DNA from 2 places in the Alkaliphilus metalliredigens QYMF genome. Region 2 is predicted to be linked to the other one. Evidence: riboswitches for the same ligand, from Rfam matches in the RefSeq annotation. Region 2 holds a riboswitch; the other holds the start of a gene.
The links. Region 2 has a riboswitch for glycine ahead of AMET_RS17660 (GrdX family protein). Riboswitches for the same ligand answer to the same signal wherever they lie in the genome.

Region 1: it holds a riboswitch for glycine, as region 2 does, so the genes downstream of both, AMET_RS16695 (ACT domain-containing protein) here and AMET_RS17660 (GrdX family protein) in region 2, are expected to answer to the same signal.

Annotation. Positions count from the first base shown of each region.
Region 1 is NC_009633.1:3,459,260-3,468,289, forward strand. Features, by position in the region: gene gltB (glutamate synthase large subunit) at 1-2,419, opposite strand, end outside; glycine riboswitch at 2,976-3,066, shown strand; gene AMET_RS16695 (ACT domain-containing protein) at 3,242-3,511, shown strand; gene AMET_RS16700 (PFL family protein) at 3,532-4,890, shown strand; gene ilvB (biosynthetic-type acetolactate synthase large subunit) at 5,029-6,693, opposite strand; gene ilvD (dihydroxy-acid dehydratase) at 6,712-8,370, opposite strand; gene ilvC (ketol-acid reductoisomerase) at 8,406-9,030, opposite strand, start outside.
Region 2 is NC_009633.1:3,684,219-3,693,248, reverse strand. Features, by position in the region: gene trmL (tRNA (uridine(34)/cytosine(34)/5-carboxymethylaminomethyluridine(34)-2'-O)-methyltransferase TrmL) at 1-247, shown strand, start outside; gene AMET_RS17670 (DegV family protein) at 416-1,267, shown strand; glycine riboswitch at 1,531-1,659, shown strand; glycine riboswitch at 1,663-1,738, shown strand; gene AMET_RS17660 (GrdX family protein) at 1,907-2,290, shown strand; gene trxB (thioredoxin-disulfide reductase) at 2,367-3,314, shown strand; gene trxA (thioredoxin TrxA) at 3,422-3,739, shown strand; gene AMET_RS17645 (glycine/sarcosine/betaine reductase component B subunit) at 3,806-5,092, shown strand; gene grdA (glycine/sarcosine/betaine reductase complex selenoprotein A) at 5,185-5,661, shown strand; gene grdB (glycine reductase complex selenoprotein B) at 5,715-7,025, shown strand; gene grdC (glycine/sarcosine/betaine reductase complex component C subunit beta) at 7,184-8,725, shown strand; gene grdD (glycine/sarcosine/betaine reductase complex component C subunit alpha) at 8,738-9,030, shown strand, end outside.

The sequences.
Region 1 (9,030 bases), 220 kb from region 2:
TCCACTGGATTTCTCCCCCGACATCTAGTTGCTGAAGTTGCTGATAAGCACTCTCTTGTCTTATCAACACTTCCTTTACGATACCACCTAATCCGATACCAGAAAGCACTGCCGGTGTATCAGTAAAGTATTGATCAATCACATCTTGTTTGATTCCAATTGCTTCAAATATCTGAGCCCCACTGTAGCTTTGTAGTGTTGAAATACCCATCTTTGAAATGATCTTTAAAAGTCCTGAGCAAATTGCTTCAATATAGTGACCAAAGGCTTCTTCAGTATTTTTAACACCCTTCACACTTTTCTTATTTTCCACCATATATGCAATGGTTTCAAATGCCATGTATGGGTTCACAGCCTTGGCACCAAATCCTAGCAACAGTGCCATATGCATTGCATCCCGTGCATCACCTGCTTCTATCATAATATCAACAGAGGTTCTAAGCTTCTTTCTAACTAAATGATGATGTACCGCTCCCAGGGCTAATAAACTAGGAATAGGTGCATTGTACATATCTATATTTCGATCACTTAAAACAATAATATTATATCCGAGTTTAACATTTTCCTCTGCACGCTTACATAAATAATCTAATGCTTCCTTTAATCCATTATCCTCATGATCTGCTTGAAAAACAGTTGGTATGGTAATGGCTCTAAAATCTTCAGTATTAAGTCCACGTATATTCTCTATCTGGGAATTTGTTAAAATAGGATGTGCCAGCTTAATATATTTATTATCGGTATCTGTCTCAATTTTGTCTAATAGCCTCCCATATTTTCCAATAAACTGAATGAGGGACATAACCGATTCTTCACGTATCGGATCAATCGGTGGATTGGTTACCTGGGCAAATTTTTGTTTGAAGTAGTTAAATAATAATTGAGGCTTCTCTGACAAAATAGCCAAAGGTGTATCCACACCCATTGAACCAATGGGCTCTTTCCCATGCTCAGCCATATGAGCAATGACTTTTTTTAGTTCTTCCTCTGTAAATCCAAAGACCAAGTGGTTTTTATGCAGGGTTTCATAATTCATTTTCTTTGGTTCATAGGGTTGCTCTATATCCTTAAGAGTCATGCGATTTCGTGATACCCATTCTCCAAAGGGGTGTTTATTCATGGCCGTTGATTTAATTTCATCGTTTGAAACAATTCGTCCTTCCTTTGTATTTACTAGTAATATTTTTCCCGGTTTTAGGCATCCCTTTTTCAACACCATTTCCACCGGGACATCTACCACCCCTATTTCGGATGCCATAATAATCAGATCATCCTTTGTTGTTAGATAACGAGCCGGTCTCAATCCATTTCGATCTACCGTTACCCCTACATTGACGCCATCAGTAAAGGTTATGGTTGCAGGACCATCCCAGGGTTCCATTACCCTTGCATGGTACTCATAGAAGTCTCTTTTTTCCTGTGGCATTTTAATGCCTTTTTGCCATGCTTCAGGGATGAGCATCATCATTGCATCTTCGATTGCGTGATCATTCTTCACCAATAGCTCTAATACATTATCGATTGATGCCGAGTCACTACCACCAGGCTCGATGATTGGTAATATCTTCTTGAAATCATCTCCAAAACTTTCAGAATGCATGACACCCTCCCTTGCATTCATCCAGTTTATATTCCCTCTTATGGTGTTAATCTCTCCATTTTGGGCAAGGTAGCGAAATGGCTGTGCCAGTTTCCATGAGGGAAATGTGTTGGTACTATATCTTTCATGAACAAGTGCAATGGCAGTTATTACCCTTTCATCTAATAAATCTACATAAAATTCCTCAAGCTTATACCCTAGTATTTGTCCTTTATATATGATGGTTTTACTACAAAGAGAGCATACATAAAAATGATCTGTATAGGGCTTCTGGGCACTCCTCACCTCTTGTTGCGCTCGTTTTCGTACAACTAAGAGCTTCTGTTCAAACAGGGCTTTGCTTTGCCCTTTTCGAGCAAGGAAAAACTGTGCCACCACAGGTCTAGTTGCCTTTGCAGATTCACCACATCCAGCCTCATCTATGGGTACTTCCCTCCAGCCCAACAGGTTTTGCTTTTCCTCTCTGATGACTCTTTCAATCACGCCTTCGCAAAAGAGTCTGGCATTTGGATCTCTAGGTAAAAAAATCATACCCACAGCATAGTCTCCAGGATCAGGTAAGTCTATATTCAATGCTTCAACCTCTTCCTTAAAAAAATCCTGGGGAATCTGAATCAAAATACCCGATCCGTCACCAGTGGTGGCATCTGCTCCTACTGCACCTCTATGCTTGAGACTCTTTAATATTTGTAGTCCTTGTTTTAAAATTTCATGGTTTTGATGCCCTTTTATATGTGCAATAAACCCAAGTCCACAGCTATCTTTTTCCATACTAGGATCATACAATCCTTGTTTTTCAGGTAATTCAAATCTTTTCATTTATGTTTTCCTCCTTAGTAGATAGTATTAATTCACTCACTCACTCTCTTATCTTCATATAAAGACTAGTAATTGAATTAAATTATATTAACTAATTCATTTTTCTAAATTTTCTTTCAATTTGGTTTAAGTAATATTCTATCATAATTATTCATTGCATTCAATATTTTTTTGTGATTTTTTTGTGATTTTTTAATATAAATTAGATTAAACTCCAGCTAATTCAATGAAAACGTTGCCATTCGATCAAGTCCAACTAAAGTGTATATTTATACTGTTTGCATGAATTATAATTCATATAAGCTCATCTATATTTTCAATCTAAAAATCATCAGCATCTTTTTTTTCCTAGATGACAGATTTCATTTTTCCTATTTCATAACCTAATATTCTTGTGGTGACACCTTTTTTTCTTTATTTAATGCTCTTCTGCTCATTTAAAATGAGATTTATTAAATTTTTAATTGCTTTATACCATCATCTTGTGTTAGAATCATATTTAAATAATTTCATAGAATTGGATGAAGATAATGGGATAAGATATTAAACCGTTATTGGACGAGCCTCTGGAGAGACTCATAGGAGCACCGAAGGGGAAAGCCATGTATTTTGGTCAAACTCTCAGGTAAAAGGACAGGGGATTTTTGTTTTAATGAATAAGTCATTATTTATGTTGCTTTTTTTGCAGCTCCAGTGGCGGTTTACTATTAAAACATAAAATCTTTATTCTCCAGAGACTAAATTATTCAGTTTAGTCTCTTTGTATTTTTTGCAATGTGATCCACCACTTATACTTAATCAAAGGAAGGGGAGGTTATTAAAATGAAAGCATTTATAACCGTTATCGGAAAGGACAAAATAGGCATTATTTATGGCATTTCTTCTGTACTTCAAAAAAGTAGCGTTAATATTTTAGATATAAACCAAACACTTTTGCAAGATACCTTTACAATGGTAATGCTTGTAGATTTACAAGAAATGAACATTGAATTCAAAGAATTAAAAGAAAAGCTACAAGATTCCGCTCATACAATAGGTGTGTCAGTTAGAATTCAACAAGAAGCTATATTTAATTCAATGCATGTTATTTAATACACAAGGAGATGAACAATATGATCAATTCACAGAACATAATGGAAACAATTAATATGATTGAAAAAGAAAAGCTTGATATTAGAACAATTACAATGGGGATATCACTTTTAGATTGTTGTAGTAGCGATGGTAAAAAGTCTAGAACTAAAATCTATGATAAAATCACAAGACTTGCTGAAAATTTAGTCAATGTTGGAGATATGATTGAAACAGAATATGGCATTCCAATTATTAATAAAAGGATATCCATCACGCCAATTGCTCATATTGCACAATCTTGTGGTGATCATGATTATGTGGAATTTGCTAAAACCTTGGATCAAGCAGCAAAAGCTGTTGGTATCAACTTCATTGGTGGTTTTTCAGCCCTTGTACAAAAAGGGTATACCAAGGGAGATAAAATACTAATTGACTCAATTCCCGAAGCATTGGCTACTACAGAAAGAGTTTGCTCATCTGTCAATATTGGTTGTACAAAATCCGGCATTAATATGGATGCGGTTAGAGATATGGGAGAAATTATCAAGAGAACAGCTTATTTAACAAGGGATCAAGATAGCTTAGGATGTGCAAAACTTGTGGTTTTTGCCAATGCCGTAGAAGATAACCCTTTCATGGCTGGTGCTTTTCACGGTGTCGGTGAAGGCGAATGTGTTATCAATGTTGGCGTAAGTGGTCCTGGGGTTATCAAATCATCCATTGAAAATTTAAAAGGAGAAAGCTTCGATGTGATAGCTGAAGCAATTAAAAAGACAGCTTTCAAAATCACACGTATTGGTCAACTTGTAGCCAATGAAGCTTCCACTAGACTTGGCGTACCCTTTGGAATAGTAGATCTGTCCCTAGCTCCTACTCCTGCAGTTGGTGATAGTGTGGCACGAATTTTAGAGGAAATGGGTCTTGAAAGTTGTGGCTGCCATGGAACAACTGCTGCTCTAGCCCTCCTCAATGATGCCGTAAAAAAAGGTGGTGTCATGGCATCCTCACATGTGGGTGGTTTAAGCGGTGCTTTCATTCCAGTAAGTGAAGATGAGGGAATGATCAATGCAATAAAAGCAGGTTCATTAAACCTAGAAAAATTAGAAGCCATGACATGCGTATGCTCTGTTGGTCTAGATATGATTGCAATTCCTGGAGATACCCCTGCATCGACTATCTCTGGAATTATAGCTGATGAGGCTGCCATTGGTGTGGTCAATAATAAGACCACCGCCGTTAGAATCATCCCTGTACATGGTAAAGTCCTTGGGGACGAAGCTGTATTTGGAGGATTATTAGGAAGGGCTCCAATCATGGCTGTCAGCAAGTTTTCAAGCGCAGATTTTATTAATCGAGGAGGTAGAATTCCAGCGCCTATCCACAGTTTTAAAAATTAATTCAGCTTAATTTCTACCATACAGTCAACTCACAATAAAAGCACCAAAATAAAAGAACGAGAAACCTACATCAAACCAGGTTTCTCTTCTTTATTTATGGATTAAGACATCTCAAATAAAGTAACTAAAGACAATCCTTTACTCCATAATCAAATCCTTGATATCAGCCCCCGGTGGAACCATGGGTAATACCAGTTCATCTCGATCAATTTCACAGTTGATGACCACTGGTCCCTTGATTGCCATGGCTTTTTTCAAGACATCCTCTACCTCTTCATTTTTGGTAATATTAAATCCTGTGGCCCCATAGGCCTCTGCAAGTTTAACAATATCTGTTTTTCGATCTAAAGTTGTATTAGAAAACCGTTTTCCATAAAACATTCCCTGCCATTGCCTTACCATGCCTAGTACATGATTGTTAAGCACAATGACTCTAATGGGTAAATTATAGTGTACTGCAGTGGCTAGCTCATTGCAATTCATATAAAAGCAACCGTCTCCAGCTATATTAAATAATTGTCGCTCAGGCAATCCGATCTGCGCACCAATACAGGCTCCCAAGCCAAAGCCCATTGTTCCCAGTCCCCCAGAGGTAATAAAGGAGCGTGGTTGTGTAAACTTGTAAAATAGTGCTGTCCAAATTTGGTTTTGCCCAACCTCCGTAGTAATAACCGCATCCTCCGCTGCCAATTCTTTCACTTTTTCAATGACAAATTGAGGTTTTAGGGTTGTGTTTTTTTCATAGGTCAGGGGATAATCCCTTTGCCAAGCCTTAATTTTCTCAGTCCATTCTTTTCTCTCTTGTTTTTCTAGCCGAGGGTTTAAATCTTTTAATACCTCCGTAATGGTTCCAATAATTGAATAATGAGTTCGAATATTTTTATTGACCTCAGCAGGATCAATATCAATCTGTAATATTTTTGCCCCTGGAGCAAAGCCTTCCACCTTTCCAATGGCCCTATCACTGAATCGAGCCCCAACTGCAATAATCAAATCGCATTCTGTGGCAGCCATGTTTGAGGCCTTGGTGCCATGCATTCCCAATAGACCTGTGAAAAGCTCATGGGTAGAGGGAAATCCCCCTAAGCCCATCATGGTAGAAGCCACCGGAGCTTGCACTTTATCAACAAAGTCTTTAAATGCTTCCGCAGCTCCAGAGCGGACAACGCCACCCCCCATATAGATGAGGGGTCTTTTAGCTGTCTTAATCATTTGAATTGCACTTAATAAATCTTCCTCTGGTATAGGTGCTGACACGGTCTCGATTGGTCGGGGAGCCTCATAGATATACTCAGCCACTTGCGCTGTGATATCCTTAGGCACATCCACCAATACCGGTCCTGGCCTTCCTTCCTGGGCAATATAAAAAGCCTTTCTAAGGGTAGACGCTAATTCATTGATATCCTTAACAATATAATTATGCTTTGTAATGGGCATGGTAATACCAACAATATCGACTTCCTGAAAGCTATCTCTCCCCAGTAAGGCCAAGGGTACATTGGCGGTGATGGCCACCATAGGAACGGAATCCATATAGGCTGTGGCAATGCCTGTTACCAAATTAGTAGCTCCAGGTCCTGATGTAGCAAGGCATACCCCCACTTTTCCAGTGGCTCTGGCATAACCATCAGCTGCATGGGCTGCTCCCTGTTCATGGGCCGTCAAATAATGATTGATCTGATCCTGATATTTATATAGGGCATCGTAGATATTGAGTATTGCACCTCCTGGATAACCAAATACAGTGTCAACACCTTGCTCTATCAAACATTCTGCTATGATTTCACCACCTGTTCGTTGCATATTACCCGCCTCCTTATGTTATCTCAATATAGCCCCGGTACTGGCTGAAGTCACTAATCTTGCATATCTAGCTAAATAACCCTTTTTAATCTTCGGCTCTGGGGTCTGCCACCGTTGTTTTCGTTTTGTCAGCTCTTCTTCACTGACCAATAGTTCAATCTTTCCCTTTGTAATATCGAAGGAAATGAAATCTCCCTCCTCTACCAAGCCAATAGGACCACCCTCTGCCGCTTCTGGTGACACATGACCAATGGAAGCCCCTCTGGTAGCACCACTAAATCGCCCATCAGTAATCAGTGCAACACTTTTGTCTAATCCCATTCCTGCTAATGTTGATGTCGGTGCAAGCATTTCTCTCATCCCTGGTCCCCCTTTAGGACCTTCATAACGGATCACTACTACATCACCAGGCTTAATTTCTCCTCCTAAAATTCCTGCAATTACCTCTTCTTCAGACTCAAATACCCTGGCAGGACCTTTATGGGTCAGCATTTCTTTTGCAACAGCCGAACGTTTTACCACACAACCATCCGGTGCTAAATTCCCCTTTAATACTGCAATACCTCCGGTTTCATTATATGGATTCTCAACAGTTCTGATGACTTCATCATTAAGGTTTTGTGCTTGTGAAATATTTTCTGCCACGGTTTTTCCTGTTACAGTTAATAAGTCCAGCTGGATTAAGTCTTTTTTAGCAAGCTCCTTTATGACTGCCTGAACCCCTCCTGCAAAGTATAGGTCTTCTATGTGATGCTGTCCCGCAGGAGCTAATTTACATAGGTTAGGTGTTCTTTCACTGATTAAATTGGCTGCTTCAAGATTTAACACCACCCCAGCCTCATGTGCAATAGCTGGTAGATGTAGCATACTGTTGGTGCTACACCCCAGTGCCATGTCCACAGTTAATGCATTTTCAAATGCTTTCTCCGTCATAATATCTTGAGGGCGAATATTTTTCTCTAAAAGTGCCATCACTTCCATCCCTGCTTTTTTAGCTAATCTGATCCGCTCAGCGTAGACTGCTGGTATGGTTCCATTTCCAGGTAGCCCCATTCCTAATGCCTCGGTTAAGCAATTCATACTATTGGCAGTATACATCCCTGCACAGGAGCCACAGCTGGGACAAGCCTTTTCCTCATATTCATAGAGCTCATCCTCTGTCATTTTCCCTGCTTTGACAGCTCCAACAGCTTCAAAGACATTGGAAAGGCTAACGGACTTGCCCTGTACCTTTCCTGCCATCATTGGCCCTCCACTGATAACCACTGTTGGAATATTGACCCTAGCCGCAGCCATCAGCATTCCCGGTACCACCTTATCACAATTGGGAATCATGACTAAGGCATCAAATCCATGGGCAATTGCCACTGTTTCAATTGAGTCAGCAATTAATTCCCGAGAGGCCAAGGAATACTTCATCCCCACATGGCCCATGGCAATCCCATCACAGACACCAATCGTCGACACTTCAGCCGGGGTTCCTCCCCTTAATCTTACCCCAGCCTTAACAGCATCTGCAATCTTGTCTAAATATATATGTCCTGGTATAATTTCATTTTGTGAGTTAATCACACCAATGAGAGGTGCTCTTATTTCTTCATCTGTGTATCCCATTGCTTTAAATAAGGATCGATGGGGTGCACGTTCAATGCCTTCCCTTGCTCCATTGGTTTTCATATCCTTCACTCCTTCGCTGCCTAAAATGATGTCATCTATTTTTTGGATTGCTTACTCCAGCTCATCATATCTCTCAATTCTTTACCGACTACTTCAACTTGGTGACTTTGCTCCATTCTTCTTCTTGCAGTGAAGGCTGGTCGATTGGCCTTATTCTCTAAAATCCAGTTCCTTGCAAATGTGCCATCCTGAACTTCGTGAAGTACCTTCTTCATTTCCTTCTTTGTTTCATCAGTAATGATTCGCTTTCCAACAGAGTAGTCTCCATATTCTGCTGTGTCACTAATGGATTGTCGCATATTGCCCAAACCACCCTCTACCACCATATCAATGATCAGCTTCATTTCATGAACGCACTCGAAGTATGCACTTTCAGGCTCATAGCCCGCTTCAACCAATACTTCAAATCCAACCTTCATCAGTTCAGTAACCCCACCACAGAGTACCGCTTGCTCACCAAACAAATCAGTTTCAGTTTCTTCTTTAAATGTTGTTTTCAATACGCCTGCCCTTGCGCCACCGATTCCTGCTGCATAGGCTAATGCCACATCCATGGTGTTTCCAGTTGCATCCTGGTAAACTGAAACTAAGCAAGGAACGCCTTTTCCTTCTTGGTATTGACTTCTAACCGTATGACCCGGTCCTTTAGGTGCTACCATA
Region 2 (9,030 bases):
TTATTGTGCCACAACAAAGGCGCAAAAAAACCACAGTGAGGTTGCGTATCCTCAGGATGATACATATATCATGTTTGGAAAGGAAACAGCAGGGATCCCTAAAGAAATATTAAAAGACCATGAAGAGACATGCATTCGAATTCCCATGGTGGACATCGAACGGGCTCGTTCTTTAAATCTATCCAATGCAGTTTCAATTGTGGTCTATGAAGTATTACGACAATGGGGATATTCAAATATGAGGTAGTGTTATTGCTACGAAAAAGCATCAAAGTTGAGAGCGTTAAACAACTTTGATGCTTTTATTTTTATGAACTAAAGAATTTAGGTTATAAATAGTACAACAAGAAAATATTGTAAATTATATAGATAAGTTATACAATAAAATAAAAGCACCCCTATTAGGAGGTTGGCTATGAAAAAAATTCAAATCATCGCAGATAGTATGCTTGATATACCAAAGAATATAATGAAAGCATATAATATTAAAATAGCACCATTAAGGATTCATTTTGAGGGTGGGGAGTATCGGGATGGAGTAGACTTGAGTCCCCAGCTCTTTTATGAAAAACTATCAGAAGCAAAGGAATTACCGAAAACATCTCAAGTGTCACCAAATACATTTATACAAATGTTTAACGAAGCAATTCAGGAGGGATATGAAGTGATTTGTATTAATGGATCTTCTAGAGCCAGCGGAACCCATCAGTCAGCCATCATTGCGAAAAATGAAATTGACAGCCCGTTGATTGATGTCGTTGATACCATGGGATTAAGTATGGGGGGAGGATTGTTGGTCTATGAAGCTGCCAAAATGGTAGGGGCAGGAAAGGAAAGAAAAGAAATCGTTGAAACACTCCTTGCCTTAAGGGACCGAGTAGATCATATTTTCACAGTGGATACATTGGAATATTTAAAGATGGGTGGACGATTAAATCCGATGAAAGCAACCATTGGAACTATTTTAAGTGTAAAACCAATTCTAACCGTAACTGAGGGCCTAGTGGATTCATTAGATAAGGTAAGGGGAAGCAAAAGGGTTATGGGAAAAATGATTGAGTTAGCTAAAGAAAGAGGAGGAGATTTTCATGAGCAAACCATGGTTTTGGCCCATGCAAATAGACCCGATATTCTGGAAACTTTTAAGGCAAAAGTAATAGCGGAACTAAATCCAAAAGAAGTACTTACAGCTGAGATTGGTGGTACAGTAGGAACCCATGCTGGTCCTGGTACATTAGCTATTTTTTACTATAAAAAAGTGAAATAGAAGGTAGTTGAGATTTTTTGTATTTAAGGCAGAATAATTTGAATTTATCGTGACAATCAATTCACTATCAAATGACAAAAAATGCTTTACATTCTAGTATATAGTTGATATAATTTTAACGAGAAGAGCTACTCGTAAAGTTTACTAATCAGTAATACTATAGCAACAATAGTTACTACTAATAGGAAAAAGATAAATGATTAAAAAAATAGATATTCTGCACTTCTATAATAAATGATAATAAAAAAAATATCGAAATCTGGAAGAAGAATGTGGGAGAGATTCGATCAAGGCCTAAGAAACCATAGGTAATGATTGGACGCCGAAGGAAGAAGCTAGAGAAATTGCCCTTTTCTAGTGAAAATCTCAGGCAAAAGGACCGTATTTGGACAGAACTCTGGAAAGCGATTTTTCACCGAAGGAGCAACTCCTCATACATTGAGGAAGAATCTCTCAGGTACAAAAACAGAGATGACTTTTGGCAACGGGCTGTTGACATAAGTTTCTCTGTTTTTGTTTTGCCATTTTCGTGTATAGTCAATCTTTGGAAAGGCAATAAATTAAAGAGTAATACTAGATGATTAGAATAAATTACAGTGGAAATACATAGGTCACATTGTATGAGAGGGGACGTTAAAGTTGAAGGCTATCATTGTCACCAATAATCCTAGAGTAAAGGAAAAGTATAGTCAGATTTATCAAGTGGTGTTTGAAGAAGGAAGCGTCTTAGATGTGTTAAGACAGGTCCGGGATTATATTCATCGAGGACATGAACTACTAACCCACCCATTATCAGGAAGCGTTAAGCCTAATGAGTCACCCTATAAAAGTGTCTTAGTCTCTACAATGGCTGAAACAGTAGAACTAAACTCAGTTAGAATCATAGAAGGAAGCATGGAAACCGCACAGAAATTGATTAATATGAAAACGATTCCGCGTTGGAGTGAAAAAGTACTCCAAGATTTTCAAGTGATAGACTGTTCATTGATTGACAGTGGCATTGAAAGTATGACACAATTTTAATGATGTTAAATTAACTGGTTCTAAAAGCAAGACAAAAAGGACTAAATAAATTAAAAGAAGTTAAGGAGTGGAAAACATGGAAAATGTTTATGATGTTGTAATTATTGGAGGGGGTCCTGCGGGACTATCAGCTGGGCTTTATGCAGCAAGAGGAAAAATGACTACTTTAATTCTAGAAAAAGAAAAGACCGGTGGCCAAATTGCCACAACTGAAGAAGTGGCGAACTACCCTGGTTCAATTACAGATGCCACAGGTCCCGCATTAGTTGCCAGAATGGTTGAGCAATGTAATGAATTTGGAGCAAAAATTGAAAAGGACACAATTAAAGAAGTTAAGTTAGAGGGAAAAATTAAGATTTTAGTAGGAGAAAAGAATACATATCATGCAAAGTCTATTATTGTAGCTCCAGGAGCCAGTCCAAGACTTTTAGGTGTACCAGGAGAAAAAGAGTTAACAGGTAAAGGGGTATCTTATTGTGCCACCTGCGATGGCGATTTCTTCACAGATTTTGAGGTGTTTGTCATTGGTGGAGGAGACTCTGCGGTTGAAGAAGCAATGTTTATTACAAAATTTGCCCGTAAGGTAACCATTGTTCATAGAAGAGAAGAACTTAGGGCAGCTAAGTCTATTCAAGAAAAAGCATTTAAGCACCCTAAAATTGATTTTATTTGGAATACAACAATCAAAGAAATTAAAGGTGATGGGTTAGTTGAATCAGTTGTATTTGAAAACCTAAAAACTGGGGAAATTACAGAGCATCATGCAGATGAAGAAGATGGCACATTTGGTATTTTTATGTTTGTGGGATATATTCCCCAAACCGACTTGTTTAAAGGTATGTTAGACATGGATCGTACAGGTTACATCGTGACAGATGATAATATGAAGACCAATGTCCCAGGGGTATTTGGAGCAGGGGACTGTCGGGTCAAGTCATTAAGACAGGTTGTAACTGCAGTATCAGATGGGGCCATTGCAGCTGTACAAGCAGAAAAATATATTGAAAATAATTTCGAAGAGTAAAGCTTGATTCGTAATTAGGTGAAATTAAAAATCAAATTAATGTCTCCTTTGTACTTCTGGTTTAGAGGAGATAGATAAAATGAATGCGATGTTAAGGAGGTGAAAAGATGCTAGCAGTGGATAAAGAAACTTTTGAACAAGAAGTGTTAAAGGCAGAAGGATATGTTTTGGTTGATTTTTGGAGTGACGGATGCGAACCATGCAAGGCTTTAATGCCTGATGTTGAAGCATTAGAGGCACAGTATGGAGACAAAGTGAAATTTGTTAAGCTAAACACAACTCAAGCCAGAAGATTGGCAATAAAAGAAAAGGTACTTGGACTGCCAACAATTTCCATGTATAAAGATGGAGTTAAGGTGGAAGAAGTAACTAAGGATGCAGCAAACAAGGAAAATATTGAGGCAATGATTACAAAAAGCTTATAAGGCTCTACTGGCCTATGGCATGAACGTTCAAACTATAGGCCTGATCAATAAAGGGAGGTGAAGATTGTGCGCTTAGAATTAGGTAAGATTTTCATCAAAGATGTACAGTTTGGTAACGCATCGAAAGTGGAAAATGGCGTGCTGTATGTCAATAAGGATGAAATGATAAAAGAAATTGGCGGAGATGAACACATCAAGAGCATTGAAATTGGGTTAGCACATCCGGGTGAGGAAATTAGAATTACACCTGTTAAAGATGTCATTGAACCAAGAGTTAAGGTGGAAGGTCCCGGTGGTATTTTCCCAGGGATACTAAGTAAAGTTGAGACTGTTGGAACTGGACGCACACATGCTTTGAAGAATGTAGCTGTTGTGACTGCTGGTAGCATTGTTGGATTCCAAGAAGGTATTATTGACATGACGGGTCCAGGAGCAGAATACACACCATTTTCACAAAACCATAACATTGTTGTTGTTTGTGAACCGGTAGATGGTTTAAAGCAATACGATCATGAAGCGGCTGTGAGAATGATTGGACTAAAGTCAGCTCAATACTTAGGTGAGCTAGCAAGAAGTCTTCAACCAGATGAAGTACAAGTATATGAAACACAACCAATCTTTGAATCAGTTAAGAAGTATCCTGACTTACCTAAAGTGGGTTATGTATACATGCTTCAAACCCAAGGACTTTTACATGACACCTACGTATATGGTGTAGACGCTAAGAAAATTGTGCCAACACTGTTGTATCCAACAGAAATCATGGATGGTGCAATTATCAGTGGAAACTGTGTATCTGCTTGTGATAAAAACCCAACCTATGTCCATCAAAACAATGGAATCATTGAAGAACTTTATGAAAAGCATGGTAAAGAGATCAATTTCGTGGGTGTTATCATCACCAATGAAAATGTTTACCTGGCTGACAAAGAAAGATCTTCAAATTGGACTGCCAAATTATGCAAATATTTAGGGCTAGATGGTGCCGTCGTTTCACAGGAAGGCTTTGGAAATCCTGATACAGATTTAATTATGAACTGCAAGAAAATTGAAGCAGAGGGAATTGACACAGTTATCGTAACTGATGAATATGCGGGACGAGATGGTGCATCTCAATCATTAGCAGATGCAGATCCAGTGGCTAATGCGGTTGTAACCAATGGAAATGCAAATGAAGTGATTGTTTTACCACCAATGAAAAAAATAATCGGAAGCACACAATATGTTGATGTGATTGCCGGTGGATTTGATGGAAGCTTAAGAGCAGATGGTAGTATCGAAGTAGAAATCCAAGCAATTACTGGAGCCACCAATGAAACAGGATACGTAAAGCTGTCTTCAAAGGGATACTAGTAGAAAAATTACTAATATTTGTCAGCAGATAAACGTTTGCAATTAATCGAAATATCTAAAAATAAAATTTCAAAACGAAAGGATGGTACTTAATGAGTTTATTTGATGGAAAAAAAGTCATCATAATTGGTGATAGAGATGGAATTCCTGGTCCAGCTATGGAAGAATGTCTAAAGGGTACAGGGGCGGAAGTTGTCTACTCTTCTACAGAGTGTTTTGTCTGAACCGCTGCAGGTGCTATGGACCTAGAGAATCAAAAGAGAGTAATGGATCTAACTGAAAAGCATAATGCTGAAAATGTAGTTGTTATTTTAGGAGCAGCAGAAGCAGAGGCTGCAGGATTAGCAGCTGAAACAGTTACCAATGGAGATCCAACTTTCGCAGGGCCATTAGCAGGAGTCCAGTTAGGACTAAGAGTTTATCATGCAGTAGAGCCTCAATTTAAAGATGCAGTAAATGCTGAAGTATATGAAGATCAAATCGGCATGATGGAAATGGTGCTTGAGGTTGATGCCATCATTGAAGAGATGAGCAATATCAGAAATGAATTTGGTAAATTTAAAGACTAAGAGATCCTTTTATAAAAATAAATATTTTCCCAAAAATAGAGAGGGGGGAAAGCATGAGCAAAAAGAGAGTTGTTCATTATATTAATCAATTCTTCGCCGGGATTGGTGGAGAAGAAAAAGCGGACATAAAGCCAGAAGTAAGAGAAGGTATTGTAGGACCAGGAATGGCTTTAGAGAGCGCATTAAAAGATGAAATAGAAATAGTTGCAACGATTATTTGCGGTGATTCCTATTTTAACGAAAACGTAGAAGAAGCAAAGGCTGAAGTCATAAAGATGGTAAAGCAGTATAAGCCTGATCTATTTATTGCAGGCCCTGCTTTTAACGCCGGACGCTATGGTGTTGCATGCGGAACCATTGCTAAGGAAGTAAATGATCAGTTAGGAATCCCTGTATTAACAGGAATGTACCCAGAAAACCCAGGTGCAGATATGTATAAAAAGAGTGTTTACATTATAGAAACTGGTAATTCTGCGGCAACAATGAGAAAAGCCATTCCAGCTATGGCCGCTCTTGCCCTTAAGATGTTAAAAGGAGAATCAATTGGTTCTCCAGAAGACGATAAATATATTTCCCGAGGAATCAGGAAGAATTACTTCGCCGAAGAGAGAGGCGCTAAGCGTGCAGTTGATATGCTGATGAAGAAGTTAAATAAAGAAGACTTCGTAACGGAATATCCAATGCCAGACTTTGATCGCGTAGAGCCAAATCCAGCAGTGAAGGACTTAAGTACTGCGAAGATCGCATTGGTTACATCTGGCGGTATTGTACCAAAGCATAACCCAGATAGGATTGAATCTTCTAGTGCATCTAAATATGGAAAATATGATATTTCACAGTTTAAGGATTTAACGGAAGCAGATCATGAAACCGCTCATGGTGGCTATGATCCTACCTATGCCAATACAGATCCTGATCGTGTTTTACCAGTAGATGTATTAAGAGACTTAGAAACAGAGGGCATCATTGGCAAATTACACAAGTACTTTTACACAACAGTGGGTAATGGGACTTCAGTTGGAAGCTCTAAACTCTTTGCAGCTGAATTTGCAAAGGAATTAGTGGCTGATGGTGTGACCGCCGTTATCCTCACATCTACGTGAGGCACCTGTACACGTTGCGGTGCAACGATGGTGAAAGAGATTGAAAGAGCAGGAATTCCTGTAGTACACATGTGTACAATTGTACCCATTTCCTTAACGGTTGGAGCGAATCGAATTGTACCCACAATTGCAATTCCACATCCATTAGGAAATCCAGCATTAGATGAAAAAGATGAAAAGAGCTTACGAAAAAAATTAGTTGTAAAAGCCCTAAAGGCCTTAACAACTGAAGTTGATGGTCAAACAGTATTTGAAGATTAATGAACCCATCAATATGACTAGATAAATGAAAGACATAAATAGATGGGTGATTAGGGTCACCCATCTATTTAAATATTATGCCGAAGAACAAAAATGATGATAACTGATTCATTAAAAAAATGATTGATTCGCAAGAAAATTCTTTGGAGGTGGCTATGATGTCCTACGCAGTAATGAAGGGTGCCGGTTACATTCTTGTACATGCACCTGATATGGTAATTCACAGTGGAACGACACAGATTGGTGAAAAACTTGGAAATCCAGAATCAGAGTATTTAAAAAAGCTTCCTAATCATTTAAGGAGCTATGAAAAAGTAGTGGCTTATCCGCCAAACCAAGTATATATAGGGAATATGAAACCCGAAGAGCTACGGGGTTATGAGATGCCATGGCATACCCATGAAGTTGAAAGTGCAGATCGTTTTGGTAAAGTAGGAGAAATCATGCCCCAGGACGAGTTTATTGGTTTCTTAAAGGCTGTTGATGTTTTTGATCTTGTTAAATTAAATAAAGAATTCACCAAAGAAGTAAGGGGAAAGCTTGAAAAACATCCTTTAATGACAGAAGCGTTGATCGCTAAAATTAAAGAAGGTGAAGAGCAAGAGGATATTGATCAATTCATTAACAATCATCATGCAGAGGCAATTTATCAGGATCACAAGATTGTGGGATGCGTCAAGCGAGCCCATGAAACGGATTCTAATTTAAATGCTCATATTATGTTTGAAAACTTAGTTGCAAAAGCTTCAGGTGCATTATCATTCATGAATCTAATTGCTAAAAATGACATTGATGTGACATCAATTGAGTATGTCATTGAATGCTCAGAAGAGGCTTGCGGCGATATGAATCAAAGAGGTGGCGGGAACTTTGCTAAGGCAATCGCTGAGGTTGTTGGCGCTGTTAATGCAACTGGATCTGATACAAGAGCATTTTGTGCTGCACCAGCCCATGCCATGATCCAAGCGGCAGCTTTAGTTAAGGGTGGCGTGTATGAAAATGTTGTGGTTGTCGCCGGTGGCGCAACTGCTAAGTTAGGCATGAATGGGAAAGATCATGTTAAAAAAGAAATGCCAATCCTGGAAGATGTATTAGGTGGATTTGCAGTATTGGTGAGTAAAAACGACGGTGTGAATCCGATTATCAGAACTGATTTAATTGGAAGACATACAGTAGGAACAGGTTCTTCACCACAGGCAGTCATCACTTCTCTAATCACTGCACCCTTAGATAAGGGTGGTCTAAAGATTACAGATGTTGATAGATACTCAGTGGAAATGCAAAATCCAGATATCACAAAGCCTGCTGGAGCAGGAGATGTACCTGAAGCTAACTATAAGATGATTGCTGCATTAGGCGTAAAAAGAGGCGATTTAGAAAGAGCAGAAGTGGCTACATTTGCTAAAAATCATGGTATGCCTGGATGGGCGCCAACCCAAGGACATATTCCTTCTGGAGTACCTTACCTAGGGCATGCACGTGAAGCTTTCTTAAATGATGAAATCAAAAGAGCTATGATTGTTGGGAAGGGAAGTCTATTCCTAGCTAGAATGACAAATCAATTTGATGGCGTATCCTTTATACTAGAAAAGAACGATGGCCTAACAGAAGAAAAGCCACAAGGGATTTCTGAGGATGAAGTAAAATCTATGATAGGTGAAGCCATGAAGGATTTTGCGTCACACTTATTAGGTAAATAAGGGGTGAACTCAATGACTGAAAATAAAGCAGTAAAAAAAATGATTGGTAATGTCTTTAACGACATTGCAGATGCAATGCAAACAGGACAATTTGGAAAAAAGGCTCGCATTGGACTAACGACATTAGGAAGCGAGCATGGTGTTGAGACGCTGATTCAAGGTGCCGAAATGGCAGCACAAATGTGTTCTGATTATGAGGTTATCTTAATCGGACCCAAAAATGATACGAAATTTCAAACAATCGAAGTAAATGAAGAAGAAATGATGCATAAAACCATGGAGAAGCTACTAGAAGATGGCACAAT